Pelobacter seleniigenes DSM 18267: one gene and its partner. The protein of the gene in region 1 binds, or shares a complex with, the protein of each later gene. Links are inferred from orthologs where the notes say so. Each region holds a gene or a part of one and is shown in the gene's direction. Other genes may lie near its edges.

Region 1 (12,004 bases):
TCTTATTTTCCAAACAATATCAAGTGGTTCTGACAAATTTCTGAAAATTTTCTCTGCGTGATATATAGCAAATTTCCCACAAATCAGCTCAAGGTCAAACATACAAAAAAAGCCGCAATCTGCAGATTCCCCCAAAATCTCACAAACTACGGCTCTCTTCTCATTTTTTGAAACAATGCTCTACAAAACTACACTCAAACGCAGAACATTACAAGATCTCTATCTTCCCCGGATTCACTCCAGATAAAACTTCAACCCAACCAGCAAAAAATCAACACCGACAAAAAACATCCGCCCAACATTGATGGAGATCCCGTAGATGACGATGCCGGTGGAGCCGATGCCGGAAAAACGGGAACACTCATCGTATTTCCTAATAAGGACCGTTTCAAAAACCAAAGCCGCCAACCTGTGCAGAAATGAGCATTCATATATAATTATCCAATGAAACTGCCTGCTATCGAAGGATGGCGCGCACTGTGAGAAAGCCGAACCGATCAAAACTCAGCCATTCACGCTGATTCGTTCTCATGGAGGGTTTCTACAACAACTTGAGAATCCACCCCAAAGTTCAGACATCTGTAAGGGAGATGGCGCCATGAAGACACAATTTTATACAGCAACAAGTCTCGACGGTTTCATCGCCACAGAGGATGATTCGCTCGAGTGGCTTTTCTCACTGGGTGAACTGGGGGATTCCAGTTACCCGGAATTCATTGCCGAGGTTGGTGCATTGGCGATGGGCTCAGCGACCTATGAGTGGATGCTGCGCAATGCGGAAAAAGTGGCGGAAGAAGCCGGAGAGCCGTGGCCGTATACCCAACCCACGTGGATTTTTTCCAGCCGTAAATTGCCATCTATTGACGGTGCTAATATCCGCTTTGTCAGCGGCGATGTAAAAGAGGTTCATCAGGAAATGCGGCAAGCTGCGGACAATAAGAACATTTGGATAGTGGGAGGCGGCGACCTGGCCGGTCAATTTTACGATGCTGGATTATTGGATGAGTTGATTGTTCAAATTGGGTCAGTCACTCTGGGTAAAGGCAAACCGTTATTTCCGCGGGCTGCATTAAGTCCTGTTTTACAGCTGATATCCGTTCGTCAGATGGGGTCGAGCATGGTTGAATTGCGTTATGACATCACAAGAAAAATATGAGCTAATTAAGTTTTCATCCGGAAACGGCCCTTTTCCACTGTGGCGGTGTCAATCTGCGGGTTTTCTTGTGCGGCGTAAAGGACTACGCCTCCGCGCAACCCCTTGATTTCCTTGCCACAACGTAAAATTGCTCGTTTCCAATCTGAAAATTTATGCGTTGCTATCCCGAGTTTCCGGATGCCAACTAATTACCTCGATCGAGAGATCTGAATAAATCTCCAATGATTTTTAACGGTGCCCGAAGGAGCGATAAGCCCAGCGGATTTCTTCCCCCTCTGCCTTTTGAAGGCAAAGTCACGGTATTGTTATCGGGATTGGCTTCCACAATAGCCTTGCGTTGAATTTCTGGCCTTTTGACCGTTCAACTGTCGGACATGGTGCCTTGCTGCGTGACCGGAATATCGCTTATACCCGCTTCCCGTCGGCCGCCTCGAAATGTGCGATCTGATCGGCGTAAGCCTTTTTAAATGCGGGACGATCGGTTATGCGCGCTACATAGGCTTCGGTCGCCGGGCGGTTGCCGAACGCGCGGACCTTCGATACACGTAATACATCTGCCATCAGCAGGTCCGCGACAGTGAAGCGATCTGCCGCAAGCCAATCTCGCTCGCGTAGAACATTCTCCAGTTGCTGGAGGCGCATGTCCATCCAGCCGGCAAGACTATTGTCCTCGTTACCGGATACCTTCAGAAACCACCAAGGTATGGTGACCACCTCAATCGAGTTGAGTGCGGCAATAACCCATTGCAGGGTATGCGCTTCACCAACGGGATCGCGCGGCATCAGCTGGTCGGATTTTCGGGCCAGGTGCAGCAAGCCTGCACCACTTTCGAATATCTGTAAGTCTCCGTCGGTCAGGAAGGGAACCTGTCCAAAAGGCTGCTGCGCGAGATGATTGGTTTCGCGGCCATCGAACGGAACCGTCTGGACCTGGTATGGGAGTTCAGCTTCCTCGCAGGCCCATCGTAGCCTCAAATCGCGCACAAAACCTCGTGGGCCTTCGGGTACCCAGTCAAGAGTCCAGATAATCAACTCGGTCATGCTCTCTCCTTTCCCCTCGGTATCGGGTTGACTGTCCACCTGCGATGACCAATGATGGGTTCAACTCGCCAACAACGTCATGAATTCAGGGGAAAATTCCATCATCGATAATTTTATTCATGATCAGGAATATTCGGACCCACCAACCGGGCAAGCTGTTCCAGTGATTCCTGCCAGCCCAGGTAACAGGCCTCGACAGGAATCAGCGCTGGAATACCTGCCTGGACAATGTTTATTTCCGTGCCACAGGACACCGCTTTAAAGTCAATGGTGACTTGCATTTCACCAGACAGGTTGGCATCGTCAAAACGATCTGTATGGTGGATGCGTTTGTTGGGCACCATTTCGACATACTCAACGGTAAACGAATGACTGCTGCCAGTGCCGAAATTGGTGAAAGACATGCGATAACCGCCACCCTCGCGGATATCCGCTTCATGGATGGTGCCGGTAAAACCGTAGGGCGGCAGCCAGTATTCCAGCGCCTGCTTGTCGGTGAACGCTTTGTAGACCCGCTCCACCGGGGCGGGCAGTACACGGTGTAGCCGAACTGTACCGGTTTCATTAGACATAATTATCTCCTATCTATTCAGTGAGTTGTGTGTCGATTTGTCAGTGATCAACGGCTGTTGCCCTGCTCCATCAATTCCCGCACCGGGCGGATTTCCACGCAGCCATAGCGCGCCGGCGGAATTTTCTCTGCCAGACGAATCGCCTCATTCATATCCCGCGCTTCCAGCATATAAAACCCCGCCAGTTGCTCTTTTGTCTCTGCGAAGGGACCATCGGTCACCAGCGCTTTGTTATCGCGCATGCGCAGGGTGGTTGCGGTATCCGTGGATAACAGTGGCGCACCATCGAGAAAATGACCGCCTTTGTTTAAACCGGCCACGCATTCCATGCACTCCCGGTTAAGGCTGTCCCACTCTTGTTGGGAAAGTTGCTGCATTTTCTTTTCGTCGTAATAAACGAGGCATAGGTATTTCATAGTTTTATTCCCCACGTCATAGTCGATTTTTTAAGCCGGCTGTTTTTTTGGGCCAACCAGGGCGAACAGCGCTCCCTGCGGATCGAAGCCCTTGACGATAAAGTCCCCGCCGGGGATTTCATCGGGGCCATGCAGGATTTGTCCGCCGTTGGCGGTCATGGCCTTGCAGGCATCGTCGATGTCAGCGCAACGGAAATAGTAGTGCCACAGCGGTATCGGCAGCGCTTCCGGTTTGGGCATGAGGGCACCGATGATCCCGTTATGGCGGATAAATTCGTAACGCCCCAGCGGCCCCATATCCATTTCGCCCTCTTTGCTCCAGCCAAATTCAGTGAAATAAAATGCTTTGGCTGCTTCAGGATCGGGGGTGACGAGTTCATTCCAGGCACAGTGCCCGACGCGGGGTTTGTCCGAGGCAAAAGCCAGGCTGGTTTTGTTGCTGATACCCCGCATGACGTAAAACGGAGCGCCGTGAGGATCGGTTATCATGGCGATGCGGCCGACGTTGGGAATATCCGTTGCAGGCATTTGCACGCCGCCACCGGCAGCAATGATATTGCCAACCGTCTGATCGACATCGTCCACGCCGATATAACCCAGCCATACCGGCTTGGCGCCACCCTGACGCATTTCTTCGGTGAGTTGCATCAGGCCACCGACAGCGTGGGATTCTCCGCTGTCCTCATCCCGGGCGTGGAAAATCCGGTAATCTATTCCGGGCTGGCCGCTGTCGGTCGCCTGCCAGCCAAGAATTGCGTTGTAAAACCGCACCGCACTGTCGCTATGGTCGGTTAATAATTCGTACCAGATAAATTCGCCGTGTTGATTGGGCATGTTTTTTCCTCACTTTTGTCAGTGGATGGCAGGCGATCATTTTTCGAGCTTCACTACCGGCACAAAGCCCCCGAAGATTATGCGCATGCCGTCAAAGGGCATGGGGTTTTTCTCCGGGCTGATGCGAGAGTCGGTTTTCATAGCTGCCACCATTTTCTCCATACCGGCATCGCGGGTCGCTTTGTCGGGCCATTCTATCCAGGAGAATACCACGGCTTCTCCTTCCTCTGCCTGTACCGCCCGGCGAAAGTCGGTGATTTTGCCATCCGGGACATCGTCTTCCCAGCATTCGAGAATACGGGTGGCGCCCCACTCCATAAAGGCGGCGTCGGCAATACCCGCGTGCTCGATAAAGGCGTCTTTCTTGATTTTGGGTACGGCTAGGACAAATCCATCGATATAACTCATGTTCAGCTCCTCAAATCGTTCGTGAGTGGTTTCACCTTTTCGGCGTTGATTCCCGCTGAAGATCGACAGGACAGAGAATTTTTTACCGGTTCTTCTCTTCCGCGGGCATCGCCGTTGGATCCATCCACGTTGCTTCCCATATGTGGCCGTCGGGATCCGCCAAGGCCCGGCCGTACATAAATCCCAAGTCCTGGACAGGATTGATATCGGCGGTTCCGCCCTTGTCAGCAGCGCTCTGCAGCATGGTATCGACGGCCTCACGGCTACTCATCAACAAAGCGAGCATCACCTCACTGGTGTTGGCAGGTGGAATTGGGCGATCGGTAAAATGGCGCCATTTATCATGGGTGAGCAACATGACATGAATTGCTTCACTCCACACCATGCAGGCGGCGGTCTGGTCAGTGAATTGGGGGTTGTTCTCGAAACCAAGAGCCTGGTAAAAGGCCATTGATGTGTTGAGATTGGTGACGGGTAAGTTGACAAAAATCATGGCTGTCATCGCTGAATACTCCTTGGTATCGGGTCAGTGATAAGGTGTTGTCACCCAATAGTCGTCGGCCAGACAGCAGTTTCGACAGTCTCTAAAATTTATTTTTGAAGTGATGCCAATCGCTGCTGCAGAAACCGCCTTTCGGGCTCCTGCTGTGCCAGATCCAGGGCCTGTTGATAACAGTGAATGGCGTCCTGTGATTGACCGAGACGGCGGAACAGGTCGGCGCGCGCGGCGTATAAAAGATGGTAACGCTGTAACTCCTTGTGATTCATGAGTTTATCAATGGCCTGCAGGCCGGCTTCCGGCCCGTCACGCATGGCCAGGGCAACGGCGCGGTTGAGTTCCACGATTGGGGAGGGATTGACTCGCCGCAGAACATCATAAAGGCCAGTGATTTCCGCCCAGTCGGTCTCTTCCGCCGTCCGCGCTTCGGCATGGACGGCGGCAATGGCCGCTTGCAGGGTATACACGCCAGGCGGGCCAGACCGCAGGGCCTTTACCACCAGATCACAGCCTTCGCGGATCTGGGCCCTATTCCACCGGGTGCGATCTTGTGCTTCCAGGGGAATCAGATCGCCGCTGGTGCTGGTGCGTCCGTCACGTCTGGCATCGTGTAACAGCATCAGAGCCAACAGGCCGGTAACCTCGGCATTGGGCAATAACTCTTGCAAGAGCTTTACTAAACGAATGGCCTCTGCCGAGAGGTCTCTCTGGGTAAGCTGTGCACCACTGGAGGCCGTGTAACCTTCGTTAAAAACCAGGTAAATAACCGATAACACGGCGTCCAGGCGTTCTGGCAGCGCTTCGGGCTCGGGCACTTCATAAGGAATGCCCGCATCGCGGATTTTGTTTTTCGCCCTGACAATGCGTTGCGCCAGCGTCGGCACCGGCACCAGAAACGCCGCGGCAATAGCCTCGGTGGTCAAGCCGCACACTTCCCGCAGGGTCAGTGCGACGCGCGCCTCCATGGCGAGACTGGGGTGACAGCAGGTAAAAATCAGCCGCAGCCGGTCGTCTTCTATCTCTTCGTCATCTTCCGACTGTTGAGCGTGTGATTCTATTTCCAGAGTTTGGGCAAGCTCTTTAAGAAAGTTATCAAGGCGTGTGCTTTTACGTATCCGGTCAATAGCTTTAAATCGACCGGTAGACACCAGCCAAGCCCCTGGATTGTCTGGGATACCCTCGTGCTGCCACTGTGACAATGCCGCTATAAAGGCCTCCTGCAGGGCATCCTCGGCGAGATCGAAGTTACCATGCAACAGGCGAATCAAAGTGGCCAGTACCCGCCGCGATTCATGGCGAAAGATCGCTGTAATGCGTTGTTCAACGAAAAGAGAGGTCATATTGCAGTGTATAAATTGGTGGTCACCAGCGTCAAGAAGGGGGCGTTTTCCGTATGAGAGGAAAGACGGGGAACGATGGACAGACTTGACGATCATTTGATTTGTGCCGAAACACCAGCTTATGATGGCAAAGTGATTTCACCCATGGGCCATCAGCAGACCTACGACCTGCTCAATAGCGAATGAAAGTTTCATGCTAAAAACAGCGGCAGTGACAACCCTCTTTCTTTTCCTCATGGCGGGCACATCCGAACCTGCGATCTATTCCTGCACAGTCAACGGCAAAACCATTTACTCCGACAGGCCCTGCAGCTCAAACAGCGAAGAGATGTCGGTGATTGAATTTGCTGAAAAACCGACCCATCAAACCGGAACGGATGATGGACCGAACGCTGCGCAAAAACGCGACTTGATAAGACTCAGATTCAATGCTGAAATCCTCGACAGTGAAATCTCCATGAAGGAAAAAGAAATCAATGAAACCACGGCATCGATGGCTGCGATTCAACAGGACTATGAACAGAAAGTGGATCTTTTGAACAAGCAATTGAGCAGGTACAACAGAAACACGTCCTATGGGAAACTCCAGGAGCAGAGGATTTTGACGGAAATCAAAGCTCTGCAAATGGAGCTGCGCAATAAAAACTTCATAGCCAGGGATAAAATCAAGGCGATCCGGGCCGAACTGACCCTGCTTAAACAAAACCAGAATGATTTGGAAAAACAGATTCAAGAGCTGAACCGAACCAGCAGGTAAAGACATCGTGCCGACCCGGCCCCGCCGTCCGAGCAAAATGTCTTTCCCCCGTTTACCTTTAAAACCGAATACGGCTATGATTCTCTAAACGACAGAATAATCCCTACAACTTGCAGCGAGTAAACGATGAACAAAACCCGTATCCTCATTTCCGATTCGACCGATCCCTGGTTCAACCTGACCGTTGAAGATATTATTTTCCGTTCCATGCCGGCCGACCAGCGCGTCCTGTTCTTGTGGCAAAACGCCGACACCGTGGTGATCGGCCGGGCGCAGAACCCCTGGCGAGAATGCAATACCGAACGCATGGAGCAGGACGGGGTGAAACTTGCCCGCCGCCAGACCGGTGGCGGGGCGGTCTTTCATGATCTGGGCAACAGCTGCTTTACCTTCATGGCCGGCAAGCCCGAATATGATAAAAGCGTATCGACCCAAATCGTCCTGAACGCTTTGGAAAAGCTGGGGATCGCGGGGCAGGCCAACGGCCGTAACGACCTGGTGATCGAAGATGAAACCGGCCTGCGCAAGTTTTCCGGTTCGGCCTATCGGGAAACTCCTGACCGAGGATTCCACCACGGCACCCTGCTGCTGAACGCCGACCTGAACCGTTTGGCCGACTATCTCAACCCCGACCCGAAGAAGTTACAGGCCAAGGGAATTGCCTCCATCAGATCACGAGTTGTCAATCTGAACACGCTGGTTCCTGATCTTAGCCATCAAACAGTGAGCGCAGCAATCAGCCAGGCCTATCAGGATTACTATCAGGTCGCGGTCACAACCGAATTCATCACTCCAGAGCACTTCGCGAACCTGCCGGACTTCAAGGAAAAATTTGCCCGCCAATGCAGTTGGGAATGGAATTTCGGCAGCACTCCTCCGTTTACGCACTCTTTGGACGAGCGTTTTGATTGGGGCGGGGTTGAAATGTTACTCAACGTGGAGCGAGGCACGATTCAGCAGGCCACCATTTACACCGACATGCTCGATCCCTTGCCGATGGAACGTTTTGCGGAAGCGCTGCACGGCCTGCAATACCAGTCCGCAAGCGTGTCATCCTGTATAGAAAAACTGCTGCACAGCTACCCGCAGTACCAGGCTCAGCTTGCGACCACTCAGCAATGGTTAACAAAGCAATTTGCCTGAAACAAAGCGCCGCAAGGCAATTGCCAGGGCAGGTCATGTCCTGAGCGGTACCGACTCAGCAACAATATGAGGAATCTTCAGCCGGGAAACTCCGGGGGAGTCTCCTGGCCCTGTTCCAGGGTCACCAGCCAGGCCAGCGGGATAGTCCCAAGGCAGAAGAACGCTGCAATGATATAAGTCGTCTGCAGCCCGAGCTTGTCCCCGAGCAGACCGACAGCAAAAACCGCCACCGAGCTGACACCGAAATTAATGAACATGTACATGCTGTTCATAAAAGTCGGCATATTCGTTGCGATATCCTGGGTCTTGGCCAGCAGAACCGGTCCTGAAGCAAGCAGGAACAGTCCCAGCACAGCCAATGGGATAATATTGTTACTCCAGACAAACAGCCCCATAAAAAGGACCGTTGCAACGCTGGAGAGCAGCAGGGTTTTGCGCCGGCCGATGCGATCGGAGAGATTCCCGGCGCAGAACGTCCCGACCACGCCGAAAAACTGCAAGACAGATAAGGAAATACCCGCATACCACAAGGAACTGCCCTGCCCGGTCAGGTAAACCGGCAAATACAGGGTCAGGGCGCTCTTTGCCACCGCCTGAAACAGGATGAAGCCAGCCAGGGCAATAAAAAAAAACCGGTGTTGTTTCAGAATCTTGCGGGTATCCCCTTTTTCTTTAGGTTTGCTCAGGTGCTGCGGGCTCTGATAATTGCGCAGTTTGAGATACAGGACCAGAGAAGCCAGTAGCCCCAAGGGGATCAGTCGATAAATCCCTTCCAGTCCCCAAGCGGAGACTGCGGCAATAACCAACATCGGGCCGAGAGTTCTCGCCAGTTCCCCACCGACCATGAAAAAACTCATTCCGGTACCGACTCGATTGCCCGCCACATTCTTAACCATCACCGGGGAAGGGACATGAAACAGCGCCGCCGAGACCCCGGCGACAAACAGCAGGATAAACAAGATCACCGTCGAGTTGGCCAGGCCGACGAAGCCCATGCTGAGTGCCGTGATCGCCGGTGTGAAGATGACAATGTACTTGCTGCCGGTACGCTCGACCAGGACACCCAAAAACGGATTGAAGAGTGCCGGAATGCGCCGGGTAATATCGAGAAAAGCCGTCACCGAAAGCGACATGCCGAGCTTCGCAATCAAAAGCGGCAGGAGCGGCGCCAGGATCGCGGAAAACGTATCATGAGCAAGGTGGGCGATTGACAGGACGAACACTTCATTTCTTTTAAATGTCTGTGGGGGCACAATATCTGACTTTCTGCAGGAAACAAAGGAGGAACGGTTAACCAACGCACATCACCCGAGCAGGGCAGATGAATTTCAAGTTTTTGACATTACCCCACTAATCCACGTAAAAAAAAGAGAAAAAGACTCTTTCTATTCACCTGTTTTTTGTGCAGCTGGCCTGTCAGCATTGAGTCTCTCGCCATTGCACCGGGAAAAATGCCGAGTCTGTTCCTTCATAGCAAAAAATATCGCGGGCGCAAAAAAGTGCGCCCTGAAACTGTGGCGCCTGCGGACCATTGCGCTGGATTTCCCAGGTAAAGCGCTTTGCCCCACAGAATGATCACTGAAGAAAGAATTTTCCCAGAAATTTTTCCTGCTGCTCAACTTTTTCTTGGATCCGTTGGGAGATTTTTGTTTTTGAGAACGGCGCAAGGGTAATGCCATATCGACCCGCACTTTTTTGATACTGCCAGGTGGCCACTGCGACCCCTTTCTGTAAAATGACCCCCGAGACATGCCCGCCGGCCGTCCAGACCTTGCCATAGTGTTGGGCCGGAACGATCCAGTCTTTGCCCTTGTGGGCCAGCAGGAGAGGATCGAAGCGATACAGCATGACAATTGGCCAACCCTGCGTGGAGCGTGGCGGAGCAAGCGAGGTCAGCTCATTTTTGTCCTCACGGAGGGCGACAAGTGGAGTCTTTTCGCACACGACTTCTATCAGGTCCAAGCTGGCCAGCCATTGCTTGACCACGGCCACTTTTTCCCCAAACCAGAAGGCGGCATCCGCAGGCCGTGCTGGCCCATAGTTACGCAGGTAACGACGCATCAAAGCGATGCTGGCGGTTTTTGGGTCCGGTTGCTCCATGCGCCTGGGCAGCCAGTGCATGCCATGAGCAAACCGCCGCGCTCCGGCATCGCAAAGCAGGCCCCGATAAGCAGCGTCAATAAGAAGTCCGCCCCAGCCCGATGCCTCCATTCCGGTCTGCCCGGCAATCGCCTCCCGCGTGAGCGGCGGTCTCCCTTGCAGGGTTTTGCCGATAGCTGCAATCAACCGCTCGCAATCAACCGCAGAGCCGCCGTTTTCAAGAAACTTTCCGTGCGCCCAGGAGCGCCGGGAACCAAGCGCCGCAACCAGATTGGGCCAATCTGCTGAGCGAAAGGTATGCAGGGTGTTCCGCTGTCCCCATGTGCGGACAAGAGAACGTTGCCGGTACAGCAACTCTTCGAATTTCCGGAAAGAAAAATCACCGGCGATCCTGGCTGCAATGGCAAGAGCAGCAGCGCGTGACATTTGCGCCTGCACTCCAATGAGTGCTTCTGCGCAGTCCTCTGCTGAGGCGAACGGAGTTATCAGACCTGACCTCATGAGCCGGTGCCATCTGAGCTGAGCAAGAGTGATATGCATATTTTTTCCTGACATGGTTTTTGTCATCGGGCCCATTGCTTACTCCAACGGCGCTCGTGGCCGGGAGGAAACCCTGCGATGGACTTGACCCGCTTACCGCGCATCCGGATGGCCAATGAAAATTGCCTCTCCCCGGCTGGGGCTCGTCTCCTTCTGTCTACCAGATATCTCTTTAAATCTCACCACAAACATGTAGAATGCATGGATAATTTTTTAATTCGATCAAAGGAGGACGACATGGCTACAGTCTGGACAACGATGGAGAAAACGGCTGAAGGACGGTTTGTGGAATCCGGCTATCACACCACTGAACCAGAAAAATGGTACCGCTGCTTTACGGTTGAGGACCCGCAAGAATTTATTGCGCATATGCGCCGCTTCAACAGTATTCCCAAAAAGCCTTTGTCTCGAACGGAATATGAGACAGTCTGTCAGGATTTCGGCGTTTCCCCGGCTGAGGATAAAGACTTGAAGATCTACGGGACAACCCTGACCACGTTAGGAACCAGCAACTATCATTATCATACCGACCCGGCCAACCGGCAATCCGGGATTGAGAATACCATCCATGGCTTGCGCTACCGGGAACTGCAGAAAGAAGCGGAGTAACAAGCGGCCGCTCCCTGAAACGGCAGAAGATCAAAAGCAATCTTAATTCCCTGACTCATGAAGTTTGCCAGGCAGGAAAAAAACTTTTCCTGCCTGGCTTGATAAACTTGGTAAGCAGCTCTTTCAAAAACCGGCTCACCCAATTAAAAATGATAACTGACTCCTAGCCGCATGGTGAGTAGACCAAGCGTTCTGTCGTCATCTCCGGCAATATCAACCTCTTCGCCGGTGGTCGTTATTTCCAGATTGGTGGAAATCTTCTCATTGAACTGATAGCCGGCACCACCGCCAAATAGTGCCTGGAAGCTCCCGTCATCTTTATGCTCTCCATTTTGAGTCACATCGTAGCCCAGGTGGGCAGCGCCCAAAATCCCGTACACGGACCAGCTGTCCCACTCATAGCCCAGGTGGAACTTAAGCCCATATTGCGGGTCAAGCTCCATTTTGTCGCCATCGGAAAATTTCTTGTCCGCTGCGGTATCGTGATAAAAAACTTCTCCAGCAGCAAACATCCCTTTGATAATCCTGTGTTTATAACCGGCATAGACCCCGCCAGATACTTTGGAATCGCCATCCAATTTATCGGTAT
Region 2 (11,974 bases), on another replicon or contig:
GCCGTCAATAGTTAGTCATTCAAGTTCGACCCATTGATTCAATCCCCGCCGGGAGAAAATTCCGGCGGGGATTTTTTTATGCCGCTCCGCGCATTTTGGCGATCTTGGCGACTTTACAAACCCAGGTTGCTTTCGTATAGTCTGAACTTTATGGCCTTTTCTATGGGCCGTGTCGATAGCAATGAACAAACAGCAGGAATTTCAGGAGGATGAAGTGGCAAAAATTATTGACGGCAAAGCGATCGCAGCCGATATGCGACAGGAGATTGCCGATGATACCCGCTCGTTGATTGAGCAGGGCGTGACCCCAGGACTGGCCGTGGTGTTGGTCGGGGAAGATCCCGCCAGCCGTGTCTATGTCTCAATGAAAGAAAAAGCTTGTGCCGCAGCAGGGATTTTTTCTGTTGAGCATAAATTGCCGGCAACGACCAGTGAGGTCGAGCTGCTGAATTTGATCGCACAGTTGAATGGCGACGAGCGGATCGACGGGATCCTGGTTCAGCTGCCTTTACCGGATCATATTGATGAGGGCAAAGTGTTGGAAGCGATCTCACCGGCCAAAGATGTCGACGGATTTCATCCCTATAATGTCGGGCGCTTGGTAACCGGCAACCCGCTCTTTCAGCCTTGTACGCCCTATGGCGTCATGAAAATGCTCGAACGGACCGGTGTCGAACTGAAAGGGAAAGAAGTCGTGGTCGTCGGCCGGTCCAATATTGTCGGAAAACCGGTTGCCCTGATGTGTCTGGCTGAGCATGCGACAGTGACAATCTGCCATTCGCGGACTGTTGACCTGGCGCAAAAAGTCGCTGCTGCCGATGTCGTCATCGCTGCGGTCGGCAGGCCGGAGATGATCAAAGGAGAGTGGATCAAGCCTGGTGCCGTGGTCATCGATGTCGGGGTTAATCGGGTTGGTGACAAAAAACTGGTTGGGGATGTTGAATTTGCCGCCGCTTGTGAGCGGGCCGCAGCGATCACTCCGGTTCCCGGCGGCGTCGGTCCTATGACCATTACCATGTTGCTCTATAACACTGTCGAAAGTGCCAAACGGCGGGTTGCCCGCTAATCAGGTGGGGTAAAAACCGCGGGGTCTCCACCCCTGAAAAGCAACGGTTCAAAGATTCGGTTAATTTTTGCCCCTGCCGCCCTGAACCTTCCTGGCACTTTCGACAGACAGTTGAAAGGACGGGTCTGCATGATTGTCAGCGCTCCCAAAGATCGTCAGCGGTTGAAAGAGTTGCTGCGCCCCGATGACCGGGTTTTTCTGATCGGTTGCGGTTCTTGTGCCACGGTGTGCAAGATCGGAGGAGAGGAAGAGGTCTTCGCCTTTCAGGAATGGTTGGAGACGCAGGGGCATGAGGTGACCGGGAGCATGGTCCTGAACGAAGCCTGCCACATCATGCGGGCGGCGCGTGAGCTGCGTCGTTTTCACGGGCAGGTGGAGGAGGCGGATGTGTTACTGGTGTTAGCTTGCGGCGCCGGTGCTCAATCAATATCGGACTGTACTGATAAAGTCGTCTTAACCGGAGTTGATCCGATGTTTCTCGGCAATGTGCGCCGCTATGGGCAGTTTGAAGAGAAATGTTCTTTGTGCGGGGATTGTCTTCTCAACGAAAGCGCCGGGATCTGCCCGGTGACAACCTGTGCCAAAGGCCTTTTGAACGGCCCCTGTGGGGGCATGGCGGACGGGCAGTGCGAAACCGATCACGATCGGGAGTGCGCTTGGGTGCGTATTTATCAACGTTTGCAAGGCCGTGAGCAAACCATTTTCAGCTTGGTGGTCCCTCCGAAAGACTGGAGCCGAAAGTTTAAACCGGGCCAGCACCAACTGCGCAAAACTCCCTCGGCAGGGGGAGACGAATGAGCCGACTTGGCACAAAATTACAGGTCGGCGAGTTCGTCATTACTGCTGAACTCGCACCGCCGAAAGGGGCGGATCCTGAGGCGATCCTGCGCAAGGCTGAGGCCCTGGAAAGGGTCGATGCAGTCAATCTGACGGACAATCAGGGTGCCCGTATGCGGATGGCTCCTCTGGCGCTGGCGCGAATTCTTCTGGAGCGCGGTCATGAACCGGTGCTGCAGGTGACCTGCCGGGACCGCAATCGCATCGCCTTGCAAGCCGATCTGCTCGGTGCTGCAGCGCTCGGCATTGAAAATCTGCTGGTCCTGTCTGGTGATCATCCCCGTTTCGGCGACCATCCCGGCGCCCGACCGGTGTTTGACCTTGATTCCGTCCAGTTGCTCCGTGGTATTCAGCAGCTGCAGTCCGGAATAGACATGGGCGGCAGCCGTTTGCAATCAGCACCGCACTTTTTTGTCGGTGCCTCTGCGGCGCCTGCTGCACAGCCCATGGAACCGGCCCTGTTGAAAATCGTTAAGAAAATTTCCTGCGGGGCGCAATTTTTTCAGACTCAGGCCGTATTCGAACATAATCAGCTTGAAAAATTTATGGGATTTCTGGCAAATTATCGCGTCCCGGTGATCCTCGGGGTGGTCCTGATTAAGAATGTCAAGGTTGGCGAATTTTTGAACAGGCACATTCCTGGTATACAGGTGCCGCCCGATCTGTTAAAACGCCTTGAGGTGGCATCCGATCCGTTGGCCGAAGGGGTGAGTTTTGCTCGCGAGGCGGTCTTTTGGGCGCGTCAGTTTTGCCAAGGAGTCCATCTGATGACATTCGGTCGCGAGGATTTGATTCCGGCAATATTGGCCGACTAAATGTAGTGCGGCCGAGAGGTTTCCAACGGGTCTTTGACCGTTAGCTGTTTTTGAACTGTTGCGTCGGCATGGCCGCCGGCGGGCGACAACATTGTCCCAGGCCTGACAAAATGACCGACAAGGAGCCTGTGTATGAAAAAAACACCGCTCAACGAGTTGCACCATCACCTTGGTGCCCGTATGGTAGAGTTTGGCGGATGGGAAATGCCGGTACAGTATAGCGGGGTCATTGCCGAACATCTGGCGGTACGCCAGGCCGCAGGACTGTTCGATGTCTCTCATATGGGGGAGATTGAGGTCAGTGGCCCGCAGGCGTTCGAGTTTTTGCAGTATGCCACCACCAATGACCTGAGCAAGCTGGTTGACGGGCAGGTCCAGTATACCGCACTCTGTTACCGGGATGGCGGGGTTGTTGATGATCTGACCCTCTATCGCAAAGGAGCGGAGAGTTTTCTTCTCTGTGTCAATGCCGCCAATACCGATAAGGATTTTTCCTGGCTGCAGAGCTTGCAAGCTGACAGCGGGATAGGGGATGTGGTCTTGGTCGACAATAGCCGGGATTATGCCCAACTGGCACTGCAGGGGCCGGCGGCGGAAAAAATTCTGCAGCAGCTCACAGATATCAAGTTGAGCGCGCTCAAATATTATCATTTTGTGCAGGGGCAGGTCGCGGGTCTGGAGATGCTTGTTTCACGGACCGGCTATACCGGTGAGGATGGCTTTGAGCTGTACTGCGCTGCCGACGATGGGGTGCAGCTATGGCAGGCTTTGAGCGCTGCCGGGCAATCGGCAGGATTGGTACCGGTCGGTTTGGGCGCGCGCGATACCCTACGGCTGGAAAAGGGCTATGCCTTGTATGGCCATGAGATCAACGCGGAGATCCTTCCTCTTGAGGCCCGGCTGGGTTGGATAACCAAACTGGATAAAGGGGATTTCTGCGGTCGAAATGCTTTGCAAAAGGCCAAGGATGTCGGATTGAAGCGGCAACTGGTTGCTTTAGCCCTGACCGAGAATGGGGTGCCGCGGGATGGTTATCCGGTGTTTTGCCGGGATCGTCAGGTTGGCTATGTGACCAGTGGGACTATGTCGCCAAGTTTGAAAAAAGGTATTGCGCTGGCCCTGATTGAGACCGCCGTTGCCGAGTCGACAGAACCTTTGTCCATCGGTATTCGAAAAAAGACAGTCACAACAACGAGGACGGCCTTGCCGTTTGTCTAAACCAAAACAACTGCCCTGAGAGGGCCTCTTTTTACTTTTGAGGAGGATGTGATGGATTTTCCTGATGATTTGAAGTACACGGAAGAACACGAATGGGTCCTGGTCGAAGATGATATCGTAACCATCGGGATAACAGACTTTGCCCAGGAACAGCTTGGTGATGTGGTCTTTGTCGAACTGCCTGAAGTCGGCGATGATCTGGAAGCTGGGAAAAGTTTTGGCGTTGTCGAATCAGTCAAGGCCGTTTCCGATATTTATGCGCCAGTCAGTGGGGAGGTCGTCGAAATTAATGATGAACTCCCTAACGAACCGGAGATCATCAATAGCTCTCCTTACGATGATGGCTGGCTAGTCAGGCTGAAGCTGACCGATCCGGGTGAACTGGACGATCTCATGGACGCCGATGCCTACCAGGAATTTATCGAGCAAGAATAGAGACAAGGCGCCTGTTTAACGGGCGCTTTTTGTTTAATAGTTAATCCATTACCTTAAGGGGTGGCCATGCGTTACCTTCCTCATACCGATGCCGAGATCCAAAATATGCTGGATACTATCGGGGTCGGCTCAATCGATGAACTGTTTTCCGGTATTCCGCAGAACTGTCGACTTCAGCGTGACTTGAATCTGCCGGCCGCAAAATCAGAAGCGGAAGCGATGGCGCTGCTGAGGACGCTGGCTGCCAAAAATGCCTGCTCGGACCAGTGGGATACGTTCCTCGGTGGCGGGGCCTACAATCATTTCAGTCCGGCCGTGGTTGATCATCTGGTGAGCCGGAGTGAGTTCTATACTGCCTATACTCCGTATCAGCCGGAAATAAGCCAAGGCACCTTGCAGGCGATATTCGAATTCCAGACCATGATCTGCCAATTGACCGGGATGGATGTGGCCAATGCCTCTATGTATGACGGCGCTTCGGCTTGTGCTGAGGCCGTGCTGCTGGCTGTCCGGACCGGGCGGAAAAGGCATCGGATCCTGCTTTCCGGGGCGCTTAACCCGCAGTATCGACAAACTGTCGCAACCTATTGCCAGTACCTTGATGTGGAACTGGTCCAGGTTCCGGTGGCCGCTGGTCATACCGATCTGAAAGCACTGGAGTCGATGGTCGATGACAGCGTGGCCGCCGTTGTCGCAGGATATCCTAACTATTTCGGACAGATCGAAGACCTTGCTGCGATCGCGAAGGTGACTGCCGCTGCCGGCGCACGGCTTATCGCCGCCGTCGCGGAACCGCTCGCGTTGGCCCTGTTTAAATCTCCCGGCGAACTTGGTGCCGATGTAGTGGTCGGTGAAGGACAAAGTTTCGGGATACCCCTTTCTTACGGTGGTCCGGGGATTGGTTTTTTTGCCGTTAAAAACAGAGATATGCGAGCTTTGCCCGGCCGGCTGGTTGGCGAGACCGTCGACCTGGATGGCAAGCGCGGTTTTGTTCTGACCCTGGCGACCCGGGAGCAGCATATCCGTCGGGAAAAGGCCACCTCGAATATCTGTTCCAATCAGGGGATGTGCACCCTGATGGTGGGTATTTATCTGGCCCTGCACGGCAAGCAGGGGTTACGCAAGCTGGCTCAGGTGAATTATGCCAAGGCGGCCTATGCCAAGTCCCAGATCGCCGCGCTTGACGGCTTCGAAATCGCTTTTGCTGGGGAGCACTTCAATGAATTTGTCGTGCTCTGCCCGGAACCGGTTGCGGCATTGAAAACTCGCCTGGAGCAGGAACAAATCCTGGCCGGGATTGCCTTGGGCCGGGATTTTCCCGAACTGCCCAACGGATTGCTGGTTTGTGTGACGGAACAGAACAGCCGTGAGCAGATTGATCGTCTGGTCAATGCTCTGGCAGGAGGTCAGGCATGATGAATACTGATGGGCGCGGTCTGGTTCTTGATGAAAAACTGCTCTTTGAGCAGTCCCAGCCCGATCGAATCGGCTACAGCATCTCCGAGCTTGATGTTCCTTCCGCAACTCCGCAGGAAAATTTGCTCAGGGATGAGATTGAGGGTTTCCCGGAGCTGTCGGAAGTCGATGTCGTCCGCCATTATACCCGGCTTTCCAGTTGGAATTACGGCGTTGACAGCGGTTTTTATCCCCTTGGCAGTTGTACCATGAAATACAATCCCAAAGTCAACGAAGCCGCTGCCCGGTTGCCCGGGTTTGCCGGAATCCACCCCCAGACTCCGGAAGCTTTGAATCAGGGGGCCTTGGAGCTGATGTATCAGCTTCAGCAGGCGCTCGGTGAAGTCTCCGGCTTCCCCTGCCTCACCTTGCAACCGGCTGCCGGAGCCCAGGGCGAATTCACCGGTATGCTGATGATTCGAGCCTGGCATGAGGCCAATGGCCAAAAGCGCCATAAGGTCATTATTCCAGACACTGCCCATGGGACCAATCCGGCCTCGGCCGCCTTGTGCGGCTTCGAAGTGGTCACCGTGGCGACCGACGGCATGCTCAGCAAGGAAGCCGTGGCTGCTGTGTTGGATGATGAGGTCGCTGCGCTGATGGTGACCAATCCGAATACGTTGGGGCTGTTTGAAAAGGATATTCGGGAGATTTGCGAACTGGTCCATGCCCATGGCGGTCTGGTCTATTGTGACGGCGCCAACCTCAACGCCTTGATGGGGATCAGCCGCCCCGGGGATATCGGCATCGATGTCATGCATTTCAACCTGCATAAAACCTTTTCCACGCCGCATGGTGGCGGCGGGCCGGGTGCCGGGCCGGTGGGCGTGGTGGAAAAACTGGAACCGTTTTTGCCTTGTCCGGTCATCGTTAAGGATCAGGAACAGTATAAATTCGATTATGAACGGCCGCAGTCCGTTGGCCGGGTGCAGTCGTTCTACGGCCACTTCGGTATTCTGGTCCGGGCCTACAGCTATATCCTGGCCATGGGCGGGGAAGGGCTGAAGCGTGCAACCCAGTTGGCTGTCCTCAATGCCAATTATATTCGTGCCCGCCTCGAAGGTGTCTATGACCTGCCGAACCCGCAGCGGTCATTGCATGAGGTGGTTTTTTCCGAAGCTGCCCTCGGGAATGGCTGTCATACCCTGGATGTTGCCAAACGCCTGATCGATTACGGGTATCATCCACCGACCATTTATTTTCCCCTGGTGGTGCGGGGGGCGCTGATGATTGAGCCGACGGAAACCGAGAGCAAGCAGATCATAGATGAATTCTGTGAGGCCATGCTGGCGATTGCCCGGGAAGCGGAGCAGGAACCGGAAAAACTGCGCAATGCTCCGACCAGGGCCCGGGTCAGGCGGCTTGATGAAGCAGCCGCGGCGCGAAAACCGAAATTACGCTGGATGTAGCAAGTTTGCATTGTTGAAGATTAAAGGCCGGGGACAGTGTAATGTCCCCGGCAGGGTTTGCAAAGTCCTCGGGGATGGGCTTTCCAGCCATTTTAGTCGTGCCCTTCCTCGTTAACCCCTCTCCCGGCGCTTGCCTTTACTGATGCGTGCCGGGAATCCGGTTTCAGCCAAGGGAAAGACCAAAGTTATGTTTCGATATGCGTATACCCTTTGTGGGATCCTGCTTGCGACTCTGCTCACCACCCTGTCTTATTTTTTCAATCTGGACCTGTTTGACCGGTTCGCCCATTTGCTGAAACAGCTGGAACATCTGGAGATCGATGAAATCCTGGTCGCTCTGGTCATCATTCTGCTGTTTTTTCAGATCGATGTGTTCCGCAAACGCCATGAAACCGCAGTGGAAAAGGAAAAGGTGAAGATTTACCGGGCAATGTTGTTCGGGATGCACCATATCCTGAATAATTTTTTACAGCAGATGCAGTTATTTAAATGGACTGCTGAAAAAACGCCCGGTTTTGATCCTGACGTCCTCAAGCTTTATGATCAGGTGATCGCGGAGACCACTCAGCAGATTCAAGCCATTGGTAATGTCGGTAAAATCGATGACGAAGATATTCGGCAATCGGTGTTGCCCAAATAGATTGAGTCACTCGACGGAAGTGGGGAGGAATGGGCGGATTGTTTTGCTCAGCGCCCGTAAATAAAGCGCCCGGTCAGGTTGTAGCTGAAATAGGCCCTGATTTTCAGCTGTTCATGTGGATAATAACGGGATAGCGGTCCAAACGGAGCTGCCCGGTAAATCGCCTGGATTGCCTCGTAATCAAGCAGGTCTGAACCGCTGGTCTGCTTCAGGTCGACATCGAGTAGTTCTCCTTCCTTGTTGACGATAATCAGCAACTCAAGGGTTCCCTGTTCTTCTTTTCTAAGAGCTTCAGCCGGGTAATTCCAGACCCGTTCGACCCGATCATGGAAGCGGCGGAAAAAAGAAACCAGCAGGTCGTTTTGCAGATTCAGCCATACCGTATCGCCGATTTCCACATCATCCCGCTGTTTCATCCGGTTGCGCTGGCCAAGTTTGCCTGCAGCGATTTTCCCAAGGGTATCGGCGTCCGGGAGTAATTGCTCGGGCGATAAGTTCGGGACGGTCGGCGGCAATGGTTTCGGCACGCCGGCTTCTTGAGCAGGTTCATTTTGGGTTGACGGTACGAGCGGCTCAGGGGCAGGGGGCAGCTGCGGCTGAGGTGGTGCCTGGTCCGCTTTCAATCGTGGAATCCCCGAACTGGAGGGGCGGCTTCCGGTCACCGGCGCTGACGGTTTGGCCGGCTGCGGGGGGCGGACGGTATGCCGTTGCGGCAGCGGCGGCTTGACCGTGGTCTCGTCCCGGACATCATCGGCTAACGGAGCCTGCTCTTTGATGACCTGTTGGTCGCGATCTGCCCGCTCCGCCTTTTTAGGCGGAGGCGTCAGTATTGGAGTAGGAGGGCTGAAAGGGACCTGATCAAGTTCGTATCCCTCAAGCTTAGGTTTTTTTTCGTTGCGAGGAATGTCGACCAGGCGCACAATTGTCGGTTGATGCTGCTTGATTTGGACATCGTCGGTTGTTTGAATCAATGGCAGCATCAGGACAACCAGCACATGCAGGACCAGAGAAACCAGCAGACAAATGATAAGCAGGTGAGAGCGTATTGAGCTGCGCGACCTGGAAGAGTTGAAATCGTTCATAGGCAGATGATTATAGCCGGAGTTGTCGGCAACGGCCAGTTCCATTCGCGTTTGCCGGGAAAAATGATTGACCCTTGCTTTTTCAATTGGGTATAACGATACGCTGTGGTTAGTAATATACTCAATAAATTTCAGATAATTCTATAGGAGGAACGTATGCACCTTGTAGAGCAGATTAAAGCAAAAGCCCGCGCCAACAAACAGACGGTCGTGTTGCCGGAAGGCTATGACGACCGGATGATTCAGGCTGCGGCGCTGATTGTCGCTGATAACCTTGCCGATGTCGTATTGCTCGGCAATCAGGATGCCCTTAAAGCCAAGGCCGCTGAGCTGGGCGTGGTTCTGGACGGGGTTACCCTGGTGGATCCCAAGTCTTCTGAACTGCTTGCTGGTTACGCTGATGAACTGGTTGAGATCCGCAAGAAGAAAGGCCTCAGCCGCGAAGAGGCTCTGGCTTTGTTGACGGCTGATGACAACCTCTTTTTCGGCGCCATGATGGTCCGTAAAGGAGCTGCCGGCGGGGCTGTGGCCGGCGCTTTCAATACCACCGGGGATGTTTTGCGGGCCGCTTTTCAGGTGGTTGGCACCGCTCCCGGTATGAAAACGGTCTCTTCGGTCTTCCTGATGGTGACCAATACCCCTGAATTTGGTGAAAACGGGGTCATGTGTTTTGCAGACTGTGCCGTCAATCCCAATCCCGATGCCCAGGCCCTGGCTGAAATCGCCGTCAGCACTGCTGCCAGCTGCAAAAGTTTCCTCGGCGCCGAGGCTCGTGTGGCCATGCTCAGCTTTTCGACCAAGGGCAGCGCCAGCCATGATGATTGCAACAAAGTGATTCAAGCCCTGGACATCGCCCGCAAGCTTGCTCCGGAACTGGCCATCGACGGTGAGCTGCAGGCTGATGCCGCCCTGATTCCGAGTGTTGCCAACAAAAAAGCACCGGGTTCGTCTGTCGCTGGCAAAGCCAACACTTTTGTTTTCCCGGATCTGGATGCCGGTAATATCGGTTACAAACTGGTGCAGCGGTTCGCCGGAGCGGAAGCTGTCGGTCCGATTATTCAGGGGCTTGCAAAACCGGTGAATGACCTGTCCCGCGGGTGCTCGGTTGAGGACATCGTCAGTGTAGCCGCAATCACCGCAGTTCAGGCCCAAGGCTGATTTTTACGGCATACAGCAGAGAGGGTCGACCGCTGAGCAGTCATGATCCAGCTATTTAACGTTACCAAAAGATATTCCAGCGACTCGGTCGCGATCAAGGATCTTTCTTTGCAGATCCCCAAGGGGGATTTTGTCTACGTTACCGGAGCGTCCGGAGCGGGGAAAACAACCTTTCTCCGGATGCTCTACGCTGCTGAAAAACCGACCCGCGGTCAAATTCTCATCGACCGGCAGAACGTCACCCGCATCCGTAGTCATCAGATCCCTTACCTGCGCCGAAAGATAGGCGTGGTCTTTCAGGATTTCAAACTGCTGCAGAGTCGGACCGTGTATGAAAATGTTGCTTTTGCCCTGGAAGCTCAGGGGAAGAAGCGCTTTGAAGTCAGTAAAAAAGTTTATCAGGCTCTCAAAGAAGTCGGTTTGGAACATCGCCTCCAACGCAAACCGCTGGAATTATCCGGCGGTGAACAGCAGCGCATCGCCATTGCCAGGGCGCTGGTCGTCGATCCCCTGATCCTCCTTGCCGACGAACCGAGCGGCAACCTCGATAAAGCGGTCACCCTGGAAATTATGGAACTGTTCAAACGGGCCAACGCCCGCGGAACAACCGTGTTGCTGGCCACTCATGATCATGATCTCAATCGGCGTTTTCCGCGGCGGGTGATTACTCTGGAAGAGGGAAAACTGATTGGCGATCAGCAGCCTCTTCAGATATAATCCGCACTGTCTTATCTCAGTAGCAGCTTGTCATAAACGCGGAGACTGAACAGGCTTCTTTCCGGACGGAACAACTCGGTTGGTGGTTTTGAACCTGGCTCCAGAATATTCATCAAGATTCACCCGGAGGACCCGGTAGTGCTGGAAAGAATACGCTATTTCATATTCAGGGCTCTGCGCAATATGCGGCAGTGGCCCTTTCTGTGCACGGCATCGATCCTGACCATGGCGGTTGCCCTAGCAACGGTCGGTAGTTTTTTCCTGGTTGTTGTTAATGTGGAGCAACTTGCAACCCGCTGGACCAAGGAGATTCAGGTCATCGCTTATCTGAAGGCGCCGCCGGCAACAGCGGAGCTGCCCGAACTCATCAAGAAAATCAAAACCTTTCCTGAAGTCACTACGGTCGCCTATGTCTCTCCCGCGGAGGCCATGACAAGGTTCCGGGAGCGCCTTGGCGACGAATCCGGTTTACTGGACGGCATCAGCGATAATGTCCTGCCGGCATCCTTTGAGATAGGGGTGCAGCAGGAGTATCGCACCCAACAGGGAGTCAGTCAGTTTGTTGAGAAACTCGAGAATACCTTGAATCTCGATGACCTGCGTTATGGTCAGAAATGGCTGGAACGCTTTACCAGTTTTGTGCAGATGTTGCGATTTGTCGGCATTGTGCTGGGTGGATTCCTGCTTCTTGCCGCCCTGTTCATCGTCTCCAATACAATTAAACTGACCCTCTATGCGCGCCGCGACGAACTGGAAATCATGGCCCTGGTCGGCGCCACCATGCGTTTTATCAAGGTGCCCTTCATGCTCGAAGGAGCCATTCAGGGATTTTTGGGTGGCCTGCTGTCCCTGCTTTTTCTGGCGCTCTCTTTCTCCTTTATCATTGCCCGCAGTTTAAATTCCTTTTGGTTGACACCTGCCGATTTCGAGCTACTGTTTCTCAGCTTTAGTCAGCAGTTGACTCTGGTTTTGTCGGGAGTTCTCCTTGGGACCCTGGGCAGCCTGTCATCGTTGCGGCGCTTTGTACGTCTTTGAGCGGATTCAAAATGCGCTGTCTGGTTATCTTTATCTTTCTGTTTTTAGCTGCCGCGGTTATCGTCGACGCTGCGGACCTGGACGAAAATCGTCTCCAGCTTGACAAG

The links.
Region 2: the proteins of lplA (region 1) and gcvH are in contact, whole or in part, in a crystal structure (PDB 3A7A), measured with the Escherichia coli proteins. The link is inferred for Pelobacter seleniigenes DSM 18267 from one-to-one orthologs.

Annotation. Positions count from the first base shown.
Region 1 is NZ_JOMG01000002.1:885,722-897,725, forward strand. The notes cover bases 6,218-9,157. They hold lplA (lipoate--protein ligase), read left to right. Parts: upstream 6,218-7,149; coding sequence 7,150-8,166; downstream 8,167-9,157. Other genes in these bases: N909_RS0106815 (RNA polymerase sigma factor), read right to left, coding at 6,218-6,266; N909_RS0106825 (DUF4124 domain-containing protein), read left to right, coding at 6,460-7,023; N909_RS0106835 (MFS transporter), read right to left, coding at 8,244-9,157. In the rest of the region: N909_RS25610 (hypothetical protein), read right to left, coding at 235-399; N909_RS0106780 (dihydrofolate reductase family protein), read left to right, coding at 599-1,156; N909_RS0106785 (glutathione S-transferase family protein), read right to left, coding at 1,562-2,197; N909_RS0106790 (SRPBCC family protein), read right to left, coding at 2,311-2,769; N909_RS0106795 (YciI family protein), read right to left, coding at 2,817-3,185; N909_RS0106800 (VOC family protein), read right to left, coding at 3,216-4,019; N909_RS0106805 (DUF1428 domain-containing protein), read right to left, coding at 4,056-4,427; N909_RS0106810 (VOC family protein), read right to left, coding at 4,510-4,929; more of N909_RS0106815, read right to left, coding at 5,019-6,217; more of N909_RS0106835, read right to left, coding at 9,158-9,389; N909_RS0106840 (DNA glycosylase AlkZ-like family protein), read right to left, coding at 9,742-10,842; N909_RS0106845 (hypothetical protein), read left to right, coding at 11,044-11,415; N909_RS0106850 (outer membrane beta-barrel protein), read right to left, coding at 11,559-12,004. UniProt on the Escherichia coli protein: Catalyzes both the ATP-dependent activation of exogenously supplied lipoate to lipoyl-AMP and the transfer of the activated lipoyl onto the lipoyl domains of lipoate-dependent enzymes.
Region 2 is NZ_JOMG01000005.1:124,482-136,455, forward strand. The notes cover bases 2,770-5,679. They hold gcvH (glycine cleavage system protein GcvH), read left to right. Parts: upstream 2,770-3,987; coding sequence 3,988-4,371; downstream 4,372-5,679. Other genes in these bases: gcvT (glycine cleavage system aminomethyltransferase GcvT), read left to right, coding at 2,851-3,936; gcvPA (aminomethyl-transferring glycine dehydrogenase subunit GcvPA), read left to right, coding at 4,432-5,679. Outside these bases: N909_RS0121875 (FmdB family zinc ribbon protein), read left to right, coding at 1-15; bifunctional methylenetetrahydrofolate dehydrogenase/methenyltetrahydrofolate cyclohydrolase FolD, read left to right, coding at 215-1,066; N909_RS0121885 (methylenetetrahydrofolate reductase C-terminal domain-containing protein), read left to right, coding at 1,196-1,864; N909_RS0121890 (methylenetetrahydrofolate reductase), read left to right, coding at 1,861-2,718; more of gcvPA, read left to right, coding at 5,680-5,787; aminomethyl-transferring glycine dehydrogenase subunit GcvPB, read left to right, coding at 5,784-7,235; N909_RS0121915 (hypothetical protein), read left to right, coding at 7,423-7,875; N909_RS24960 (energy transducer TonB), read right to left, coding at 7,923-9,002; pta (phosphate acetyltransferase), read left to right, coding at 9,114-10,115; cell division ATP-binding protein FtsE, read left to right, coding at 10,158-10,832; permease-like cell division protein FtsX, read left to right, coding at 10,971-11,867; N909_RS0121940 (murein hydrolase activator EnvC family protein), read left to right, coding at 11,879-11,974. UniProt on the Escherichia coli protein: The glycine cleavage system catalyzes the degradation of glycine. The H protein shuttles the methylamine group of glycine from the P protein to the T protein.